3 regions of the Rhizobium sp. YJ-22 genome follow, and region 1 is predicted to be linked to each of the others. Evidence: riboswitches for the same ligand, from Rfam matches in the RefSeq annotation. Region 1 holds a riboswitch; each other region holds the start of a gene.

Region 1 (3,271 bases):
GCAAAGGTCACCATGTCGAAGGCGGCGGACAGTTCGTCATCCGTATAGAAACCGGAGCGATAGCCGACGACTTCGGCGCGGCGCAGCATGTCGCCATCGCCATAGGGCCACCAGGAATCGCGGATATTGTCGCTGCCGGCGAAGACGTTGACGCCCTCGGCGCGCAGCAGCGCCACCGGCGGGAAGGCGTGGTCGCCCGGCGCATTGGTCATGATCGACACGCCGCTTTCGGCAATCAGCGCCCCGACCTTCTTCGCCGCATCCGCTCCAAGATCGCCAAGCCCATAGGCGTGGCTGACGGCGACGCGGCCCTGCATGCCGAGCGCCGTGGTTCGCGCGCAGATCTCCTCGATGGTGAAGACGCCGAGCGTGCCGAAATCATGCAGGTGGATATCGATATCGACGCCATGCTTTTCGGCGACGCCGAAGACGACGTTCAGATGCGCCTGCGGATCGCGGTCGAAACTCGCCGGATCGAGGCCGCCGACCGCATCTGCCCCGAGGCCGATGGCGGCATCCAGCAGTTCCGGCGTCCCCGGGCTTTTCAGGATGCCGTTCTGCGGGAAGGCGACAAGCTGGATATCGATGCGGCCGCGATAATCCTCGCGGACTTTCAGAATGGTTTCCAGCGAACGCAGCCCGACCGAGCCGTCGACCATCACATGGCTGCGCATCTGCAGGGAGCCATTGGCGATGCAGAGATCGAGTTGGTTGCGGGCGCGCTCGTCCATCGGCGCGGCGGCGGCCATGTTCTCGGCCTGAAAGGCCACGCGCTCATGCACGTTGAAACCGTTGGTGCAGGGCTTGTGCGGGATCCAGCGGTCGCCGTAAAAGCTGGTGTCGAGATGGATATGGCCCTCGACAAAAGCGGGAACGACGAGCGCGCCGCCGAGATCCACCGTTTCGGCCGCCGCCGGTCCGGAACCGGACGGCGAAATCGCGGCAATGCGCCCGTCCTTGACGGCGATGTCACGGAGCGATCCGTCATTGAGCCGCGCACCTGTAAAAAGCCTGTCCATCACGGATCACCATAGCGTTTTCTTGTATGCACTATGATAAAACTATTGCATACGAAAATCAATCTCGCGGGTAGACGGTTCGGCATCCACAAGGTGCAACCGGATCGAATTGACAGAAATCATCGGCGGTAAAGTGTGACCATATAACATTAACATGTCTATGCGAGACAAGAATGCTTGACGCCGCCCTTCGCCGGGCATTATGTGCGTGTCGACGGTTCCCCGACCATGAGGTGGAGGGGATTAATAGGGAACACGGTGCGGAAGACCCCAGGAGGGGCCAAGACCGTGGCTGCCCCCGCAACTGTGAGCGGATTGCCTTTCGTCCCCGGACATCGAAACGATGTCGTGCCACTGCGCCGCAAGGCGCGGGAAGGTAGACGAAAGGCAGATATCTGCGAGCCAGGAGACCTGCCGTCGCGCTTTGATCCAACGTTACGGGCGGGGATGCCCGGTACAGGAGCCACGCCATGTCTACGCCTCATGCGAGGATATCCTCCTTTTCGCACCCGATTCCCGTCGTGTCCGCGTCGTTGACCGATCCGCGCCCGCTGCCGGCCTGATCGCCGCCTCATCTCATCTCCGAACGAACCGAACGGAATCGTCCATGACCCTTTCCCTTGCATCCACCTTGCGCGCGGGCTTCTGCGCCATCGCGCTCGCCGCCAGCGGCCTTGCCGGCCAGGCAGCCTCCGCCGAGACCAGCTATCCGCTGACGCTGACCAATTGCGGCCGGCAGGTGACATTCACCAAGGCGCCGACCCGCACCGTCTCCATCGGCCAGAGCAGCACCGAGATTCTTTATCTGCTTGGCCTTTCAGACAAGGTGGTCGGCACCGCCGTCTGGCTTGGCCCGGTGCTGAAGGGTTATGAAGAGGTCAACGCCAAAATCGACCGCCTTGCCGACAACGATCCCAGCTTCGAAAGCGTCGTCGCCAAGAAGCCGGATCTGGTGACCGCCCAGTTCCAGTGGCATGTCGGCCCTGAAGGCGTGGTCGCCAAGCCCGGCCAGTTCGAAGAACTCGGCATTCCCGTCTACACCTCGCCCGCCGATTGCATCGGCAAGGACAATACCGGCGGCGGCGACGGCGTGCGCCATTCGGTGTTCACCATGGACCTGATCTACCAGGAAATCCGCGATCTCGCCGCCATCTTCAACGTGCAGGATCGCGGCGAAGCCGTCGTTGCCGATCTGAAGAAGCGCGAAGAGGCCGCCAAGGCAAAAATCGCTTCGGCCGATGGCAAGCTTTCAGCCGTCTTCTGGTTCTCCAGTGCGGAGCTGGACATCGATCCTTATGTCGCCGGCAAAAACGGGGCGCCCGGCTACATCATGTCGGCGCTCGGCATCCGCAACGTGATCGACAGTGAGGAAGAATGGCCGACGGTCGGCTGGGAAACCATCGCCAAGGCCAACCCGACCATGATCGTCGCCGGCAAGATGGAGCGCCGCCGCTTCCCCGCCGATGACATCGCCGTCAAGCATAAGTTCCTCCAGACCGACCCGGTCGCCAGCCTGATGCCTGCCGTCAAGGAGAAGCATGTCTTCGAGATGGACGCACAGGCGATGAACCCGACGATTCGCACGATCGAGGGCATCGAGGCGCTGGCGGATGCGGTTTCCGCCACCGGCCTGGCGAAGTGAACCGGACGCTGACCCGATATGCCGTGCCGGGCGCCGCCTTCGCGGCGCTCGGTATCGTCGTCTTGGCGCTCATGGCGGGCGCCGCGATCGGCGAGACGGCGATCCCCTTCGATGTGGTCGCCAAGACCGTCGCCAACCGTCTGTTCGGCGCGGCCTATGCGCTGGAGCCGCTGGACGAAGGCATCGTCTGGAGCTACCGGCTCAGCCGCGCCGTCGTCGCCGCCTGCTGCGGCGCGGCACTCGCGCTTTCCGGCACGGTGCTGCAGGCGCTGCTGCGCAACCCGCTGGCCGATCCCTATATCCTCGGCATTTCCGCCGGCGCCTCGACCGGCGCAGTCGCGGTCGCCATTCTCGGAATCGGCGCCGGGCTATTCACGCTGCCGGCCGGCGCCTTCGTCGGCGCGCTCGTCGCCTTCGCGCTGGTGACGCTGCTTGCCGCCCGCGCCGGGCGCGGCAACAGCGCCATCATTCTCGCCGGCATCGCCGGTTCGCAGCTCTTCAATGCGATGACATCCTTTATCGTCACCAAGGCGGCCAATGCCGAGCAGGCGCGCGGCATCATGTTCTGGCTGCTCGGCAATCTCTCCGGCATCCGGTGGCCGGATGTCTG
Region 2 (3,271 bases), on a different contig from region 1:
GAGGCGGGCCGGGTTCATCGCCTTGAAAGCATGAACGCCTTCGTCGTCTGCTGTCATTCCCGGCATGGGCAAATCCACCCCAGGATCACCGCCTTCGAGATTTGCGAGAGCTGCGGGAAGGTCAACGAGTTCCACGACGAGAAAGTCGAGAGCGCGCTGATACAGCACGCACGCAGCAGCGGCTTCAAGATCAGGGCGAGCGCGATCGAGGTCCACGGCCTGTGCGCTGACTGCCGTTAACTGCTATCCCGCCGAAGCAAGGCTCTCTCTACATGGATTCTGTTACGTTATATCATTAAGAAAGGTATCGAATGGCCAAGAAACTTCCCGTCACGGTCCTCTCCGGCTTTCTCGGAGCCGGCAAGACCACGCTGCTCAACCATATCCTTGCCAATCGCGAGGGCATGCGGGTTGCGCTCATCGTCAACGACATGAGCGAGGTCAACATCGATGCCGCGCTCGTCCGCGACGGCGGCGCCAACCTCTCTCGAACGCAGGAGCAACTCGTCGAAATGACGAACGGCTGCATCTGTTGCACATTGCGCGACGACCTGCTGACGGAGGTGCGCGCGCTCGCCGAGCAGGACCGCTTCGACTATCTGCTGATCGAATCGACCGGCATCGCCGAGCCGCTTCCCGTCGCCGCGACCTTCGATTTCCGGGATGAGAACGGCCGCAGCCTCTCCGACGTCGCCAAGCTCGACACCATGGTCACCGTGGTCGACGCCGCCAATCTTCTCAGGGACTACAGCTCGACGGACTTCCTTGCCGATCGCGGCGAGACGGCGGGAGACGGCGACGAACGGACCCTCGTCGATCTTCTGGTCGAGCAGATCGAGTTCGCCGATGTCGTGGTGCTGAACAAGATCGGCGTGGCGACGCCTGAACAGCGGGACGCCGCGCGCAAGATCATCGCCTCCCTCAATCCCGATGCCAGGCTCATCGAGGTCGATTTCGGGAAAGTCGATCTAAAGGATGTGCTCGGCACCGGCCGCTTCGATTTCGACAAGGCCGAACAGCATCCCCTCTGGTTCAAGGAGTTGCATGGCTTCAAGGACCATGTGCCCGAAACCGAGGAATACGGCATCCGGTCCTTTGTCTATCGTGCGAAGCGCCCCTTCGACCCGGTGCGTTTCCAGACATTCATCGACCGGCCCTGGCCGGGCGTGGTGCGCGCAAAGGGCTTCTTCTGGCTGGCGACACGGCCGCACCATGTCGGGGAGATCAGCCAGGCCGGTGCTTTCGTGCGCACCGGCAAGATGGGCCTGTGGTGGTCCTCCGTGCCGAAGGAGCAATGGCCCCGCGATCCCGCCTTCCTGAACATGATGAAACCCTATCTCGATCCGGTCTGGGGTGATCGGCGGCAGGAGATCGTGTTCATCGGCGCCGATCCGATGGACGAGAGGGAAATCCGGGCCGAACTGGACGCCTGCCTGCTGGACGCCCAGACGTTCAGACCGGATCTCTGGCGCAATCTGCCCGACCCGTTCGCAAGCTGGGACAGAAAGGCAGCCTGAATGCCGGTACAATCGGACTGATCGGCGGTGGAGCAGGGTGCGGGATCGTCACTGAACGCACGGCTCGTGCTTGACAGCCTGTCGGATCGGCTCCTATCTGGGGCGGACGGTTCCCGAGGCAAAGCCGGAGGGATTAATAGGGAACACGGTGAGGATGACCCGAACGGGGCCGAAACCGTGGCTGCCCCCGCAACTGTAAGCGGTGAGGGCTTGTCATCCATGCCACTGGTCCACGGACCGGGAAGGCCGGCAAGCCCTTCGACCCGTGAGCCAGGAGACCTGCCGTCATTCGCCACAGCAACCGGACGGGGTGTACCGGGAAGCGTTGTGACGCCTTCGCGCCTCTTTGCGCGATGGCCGATCATCCTTCACCAGTGCCCGCTCGCCGAAGGATGACATGACCGAAACGCCCGCCTATGCCATTGTCGTCTGCAGCCGCTGCCACGCGGGCGCCGCTGCGCCCGACCTTGTCGCCCGTCTTGCGCACCATACGGCCGCCGGCGGTTTTCGCGTCGACGCCGTGGCCTGCCTTGCGGGTTGCGGGCGGCCGCTCGCCGTCGCCTTCACGGCCCCCGCCAAGGCGTCGTTCCTCTTCGGCGACATCGACCCGGCCCGAGATTTGGAGGCCCTGCTCGCCTTCGGCCGCCAGTACCGCGACCTTGCGGACGGCTGGTGCAACGAGGGTCAACGGCCAGCCGGCCTGCGCGGCAAGACGCTTGCCCACATCCCGCATATCGGGGGACTCGCCCGATGAGCCGCGGCATCCTTTCCGGCCAGGGGCTCGTCTATGAGACCCGCTCCGGCGACCGGCTTCTCGATCATGTCTCGCTCGACGCCGAACCGGGCGACCGCCTTGCCATCATCGGGCCGAACGGCGCCGGAAAGACCACGCTGCTGCGCCTGCTGGCCGGCACGCTGCAACCGACCGCCGGCACGGTGCATCTCTTCGGCGCGTCGCTGGCGGCGATGCGGCCCGTCGAGCGCGCACGCTTCGTCGCCATGGTCGGCCAGACGGACCAGCCGGACCGGCGCATCTGCGTGCGTGACTACGTGGCGCTCGGCCGCATTCCCCACATGGCGCGCCGGCCGGGCGCGGCGGACGCCGCGATCATCCTGGACGCGCTCGAGCGGACGGAGCTGCAATCCCTCGCCGGGCGGGAGATGGGTTCGCTTTCGGGTGGCGAGCGTCAGCGGGCGCAGATCGCCCGGGCGCTTGCCCAGGAACCCCGCATCCTCTTCCTCGACGAACCGACCAACCATCTCGATCCCCGCGCCCGCGGCGCGCTTCTCGCGCTGGTGGCCGATCTCGGCCTCACCATCGTCGCGGTCCTGCACGACCTTCATCTCGTCCCCGGCTTCGCCACGCGGATCGCCGTGCTGAGGCAGGGCACGCTCGTCGCCTGCGGGCCGGCGGAGGAAACGCTCGACCGGCATGTCGTGCGCGACGTCTTCGGCATCGACCTCCTGCGCCTGCCCCACCCGCATGAGGACCGCCAGCTTACCGTCTTCGATATCCCCTTCACCCGCAGCACCGGAGCCTCTCCATGAAACGCCTGATCCTCGCTTCCCTTCTGTCGCTGGCGGCCTCCGCCGCCTTGGCCTTTCCCGTCACGGTCGACAGTTGCGGCACGCCGCTGACCTTCGACGCCGCGCCGAAGCGGGCGGTGATCCACGATATCAACATGGCCAAGATGGCCTTCGCCCTCGGCCTCCAGCCCTCGATCGTCGGCGTCACCGGCATCACCGGCTGGTAC
Region 3 (3,271 bases), on a different contig from region 1:
CTCGATGGCGACATCGTCGGCGGCGACAGCGGCGATCTTCCAGGCAAGCTGGTCTTCACGGGCGAGATGTTCGGCGGACTTGTGGGTGCGGACGGTATGCGATTTCACGAATGCGTCTCCCGGAGTGTTGTCGTCTGAAGGCGCGGCGCTTGCCAAGCCGGTATTTATTCGCAATATCTACATCCTGAATTCGGCGCAAATGACTGAAAATGCAGATATTTGCGAAGTCGTTTCCGCAGAATTGCAAAGGTTGCGAAGAAGGGATGTCCGGTGAAGAAAGCGTTTGTGGGAGTGCGGCTGAAGCGCCTGCGCGAGGAGCGGCGGCTGACGCAGCAGGGGCTGGCCGACAGCCTCGGCATTTCGCTGAGCTATCTCAACCAGATCGAAAACAACCAGCGGCCGATCACCGTGCCGATCCTGCTGCGGCTCAACGCCGCCTTCGGCGTCGACGTGCAGCTTTTCTCCGACGAGGACGAGGCGCGGCTGGTCGGCGGGCTGCGCGAGGCCTTCGCGAGCCTGCATGGCGGAGAAGCGGTCAGCCTGGCGGAGATGCGTGAGATCGCCGCGAACATGCCGGCGGTCGCCCGTGCCGTCCACGCCCTGCACCGGCAAGGGAGCCGGGCGGTCGAGCAGGTGGAGGCGCTGTCGACGGTGCTTGGCGACGACCGCAAGCCACCGGCAGCAGGCCTGCCGACGATGCCCTACGAGGAAGTGCGCGATTATTTTTCGGCCCGCGCCAACCATATCCCCGAACTGGACGAGATTGCCGAACGGCTGGCCGGCGATCTCAACATGCCGCTCGGCCGATTCGACGCCCCACTCGAAAACCGGTTGCGGCAGAAGCACGGGGTCGCCGTCGAAATCGGCCGCGACCAGCCGGGGGCGGCGGCGCAACGCCGCTTCGATCCGGCCACCAAGACGCTCAGCCTGTCGTCGCGGTTGAGCGAGGGCCAGCGCGCCTTCCAACTCGCGACCCAGCTCTGTTTCCTGGAGCAGGAAGGCCTGCTGGACCGGCTGGCGGGGCCGGGCCAGTTCGGCAATGGCGAGACGCGGGCCCTGGCGCGCATCGGGCTTGCCAATTATTTCGCCGGCGCGCTGATCATGCCCTACGGGGCCTTCCTGCAGGCGGCCGAGGCCCTGCGCTACGATATCGACCTGCTGGAGCAGAAATTCAATGTCGGCTACGAGACGGTCTGCCATCGCCTGAGCACGCTGCAGCGGCCGCAGGCGCGCGGCGTGCCGTTCTTCTTCGTGCGCGTCGATCGCGCCGGCAATATTTCCAAGCGCCAGTCGGCGACGAACTTTCACTTTTCCCGGGTCGGCGGCACCTGTCCGCTGTGGAACGTCTATGAGGCCTTCGCCACGCCCGGGCGCATCTGCACGCAGCTTGCCGAAATGCCGGACGGGCGCGCCTATCTGTGGATCGCACGCACCGTGTCGCATCGCGGCGGCGGTTTCGGCGCGCCGGCGAAGGCCTACTCGATCGGGCTCGGCTGCGACCTGGAGAATGCCGGGCGGCTGGTCTATTCCAAGGGGTTGGCGCTTGGCGATCCGGGTGCGCGCACGCCGATCGGCGTGGGCTGCAAGCTCTGCGAACGCGCCGATTGCTCGCAGCGCGCCTTTCCCGCGCTTGCCCGGCGGCTGGTGGTCGACGAGCGGGTGGCGAGTTTCGCGCCCTATTCGGCCTCGTGACGAACGAATCTAATAAACATATAAAGATTTCTTTATGTCTATTGACATCCCCCGGGATTTCGGAGGATATGCCCCTGTCATGGTTCCCCGGAGCAGTCGACCTGCGCCCCCGGGGCTAAGAGGGAATCCGGTGCGCCCATGGCAATCCCGGAGCTGCCCCCGCAACTGTAAGCGGCGAGCCGCTGTCCACGATGTCACTGAGGCGAAAGCCTCGGGAAGACGGACAGCGGCGACGACCCGCAAGCCAGGAGACCTGCCACGACGAATAACGTCCACGGGCGGGGTGTCCCGGTGGTTGCTTGCCCGCTGCCGGCAACGGCAGCGCCTGCATGCGTCCGCTTTACCCATGCCCCCAGAACCAATGGGGTATGACCATGACCAACCAGACTCTCACCGTCGCCAGCCTCGGCTTTCCGCGCATCGGTCGCCATCGCGAGCTGAAATTCGCGCTCGAAGGCTACTGGTCCGGCAAGATTGCCGAAAGCGACCTTCTCGAAACCGCCGCAAGGCTGCGCGCCGAACACTGGGCGCTGCAGCGCGACAGGGGGATCAGCCGCATCCCTTCCAATGATTTTTCCTTCTACGACCATGTGCTGGATACCGCCGTGATGGTCGGGGCCATTCCGCCCGCCTATGGCTGGAGCGGCGGTGCGGTGCCGCTGTCGACCTATTTCGCCATGGCGCGCGGCAGCCAGGGCGAGGGTCATGCCGATTGCGGCCATGCCCATCACGGCCATGGCGTTCCGGCGCTGGAAATGACCAAGTGGTTCGATACGAACTACCACTACATGGTGCCGGAAATCGCCGAGGACCAGGAATTCGCGCTCACCGCGCTAAAGCCGGTGGAGCATTTCCTGGAGGCGAAGGCGCTCGGCATCCACACCCGCCCGGTCATCCTCGGCCCGGTCACCTTCCTCAAGCTCGCCAAGGCGCGGCCCTCGACCTTCAAGCCGCTCGACCTGCTGCCGAAACTGCTGCCGGTCTATGCGGAACTGCTGCGCCGGTTGAGCGAAGCCGGCGCCGACTGGGTTCAGGTCGACGAGCCCGTTCTCGTCCTCGACCTGACCGAGGGCGAACGCCATGCCTTTACGCTGGCCTATGAGGCGCTGGCCGCAGCCGCGCCGAAGCTGAAGCTGATGCTGACCACCTACTTCGGCGCGCTCGACGACAATCTCGCCGCCATGGCGGCGTTGCCGGTCGCCGGCCTGCATGTCGATCTCGTCCGCGCGCCGCAGCAGATCGAGGCGGTGCTTCAGGCGACGCGCCCGGATCAGGTGCTGTCGCTCGGCGTCATCGACGGGCGCAACATCTGGCGGGCGGGGCTTGCCGGCATCATCGAACGGGTGGAGCCCGTCGTATCGGCGCGCGGCCTCGACCGCGTCGAAATCGCCGCCTCCTGCTCGCTGCTGCATGTGCCGATCGACCTGGAGCTCGAGACGGCGCTGGATGCCGATCTCGCGACATGGCTGGCCTTCGCCACGCAGAAGCTTGATGAGCTTTCGATCCTCGGTCGTGGCCTGGCGCAGGGCAAGAGCGTCGTGCTGGAAGCGCTGACGGCGTCCACGAAGGCACTCGCCGC

The links. A riboswitch is a leader RNA that binds a small molecule or an ion and turns the genes downstream of it on or off. The one in region 1 is predicted to bind cobalamin.
Region 2: it holds a riboswitch for cobalamin, as region 1 does, so the genes downstream of both, P7F60_RS16695 (DUF1636 domain-containing protein) here and P7F60_RS15520 (ABC transporter substrate-binding protein) in region 1, are expected to answer to the same signal.
Region 3: it holds a riboswitch for cobalamin, as region 1 does, so the genes downstream of both, metE (5-methyltetrahydropteroyltriglutamate--homocysteine S-methyltransferase) here and P7F60_RS15520 (ABC transporter substrate-binding protein) in region 1, are expected to answer to the same signal.

The regions. Positions count from the first base shown of each region.
Region 1 is NZ_JARRIR010000006.1:116,958-120,228, forward strand. It holds gene P7F60_RS15515 (amidohydrolase family protein) at 1-1,019, opposite strand, end outside; cobalamin riboswitch at 1,218-1,453, shown strand; gene P7F60_RS15520 (ABC transporter substrate-binding protein) at 1,627-2,661, shown strand; gene P7F60_RS15525 (iron ABC transporter permease) at 2,658-3,271, shown strand, end outside.
Region 2 is NZ_JARRIR010000007.1:9,782-13,052, reverse strand. It holds gene P7F60_RS16705 (Fur family transcriptional regulator) at 1-240, shown strand, start outside; gene zigA (zinc metallochaperone GTPase ZigA) at 312-1,517, shown strand; cobalamin riboswitch at 1,608-1,819, shown strand; gene P7F60_RS16695 (DUF1636 domain-containing protein) at 1,915-2,271, shown strand; gene P7F60_RS16690 (ABC transporter ATP-binding protein) at 2,268-3,065, shown strand; gene P7F60_RS16685 (ABC transporter substrate-binding protein) at 3,062-3,271, shown strand, end outside.
Region 3 is NZ_JARRIR010000012.1:74,930-78,200, reverse strand. It holds gene P7F60_RS23920 (MmgE/PrpD family protein) at 1-108, opposite strand, end outside; gene P7F60_RS23915 (short-chain fatty acyl-CoA regulator family protein) at 271-1,692, shown strand; cobalamin riboswitch at 1,756-1,968, shown strand; gene metE (5-methyltetrahydropteroyltriglutamate--homocysteine S-methyltransferase) at 2,067-3,271, shown strand, end outside.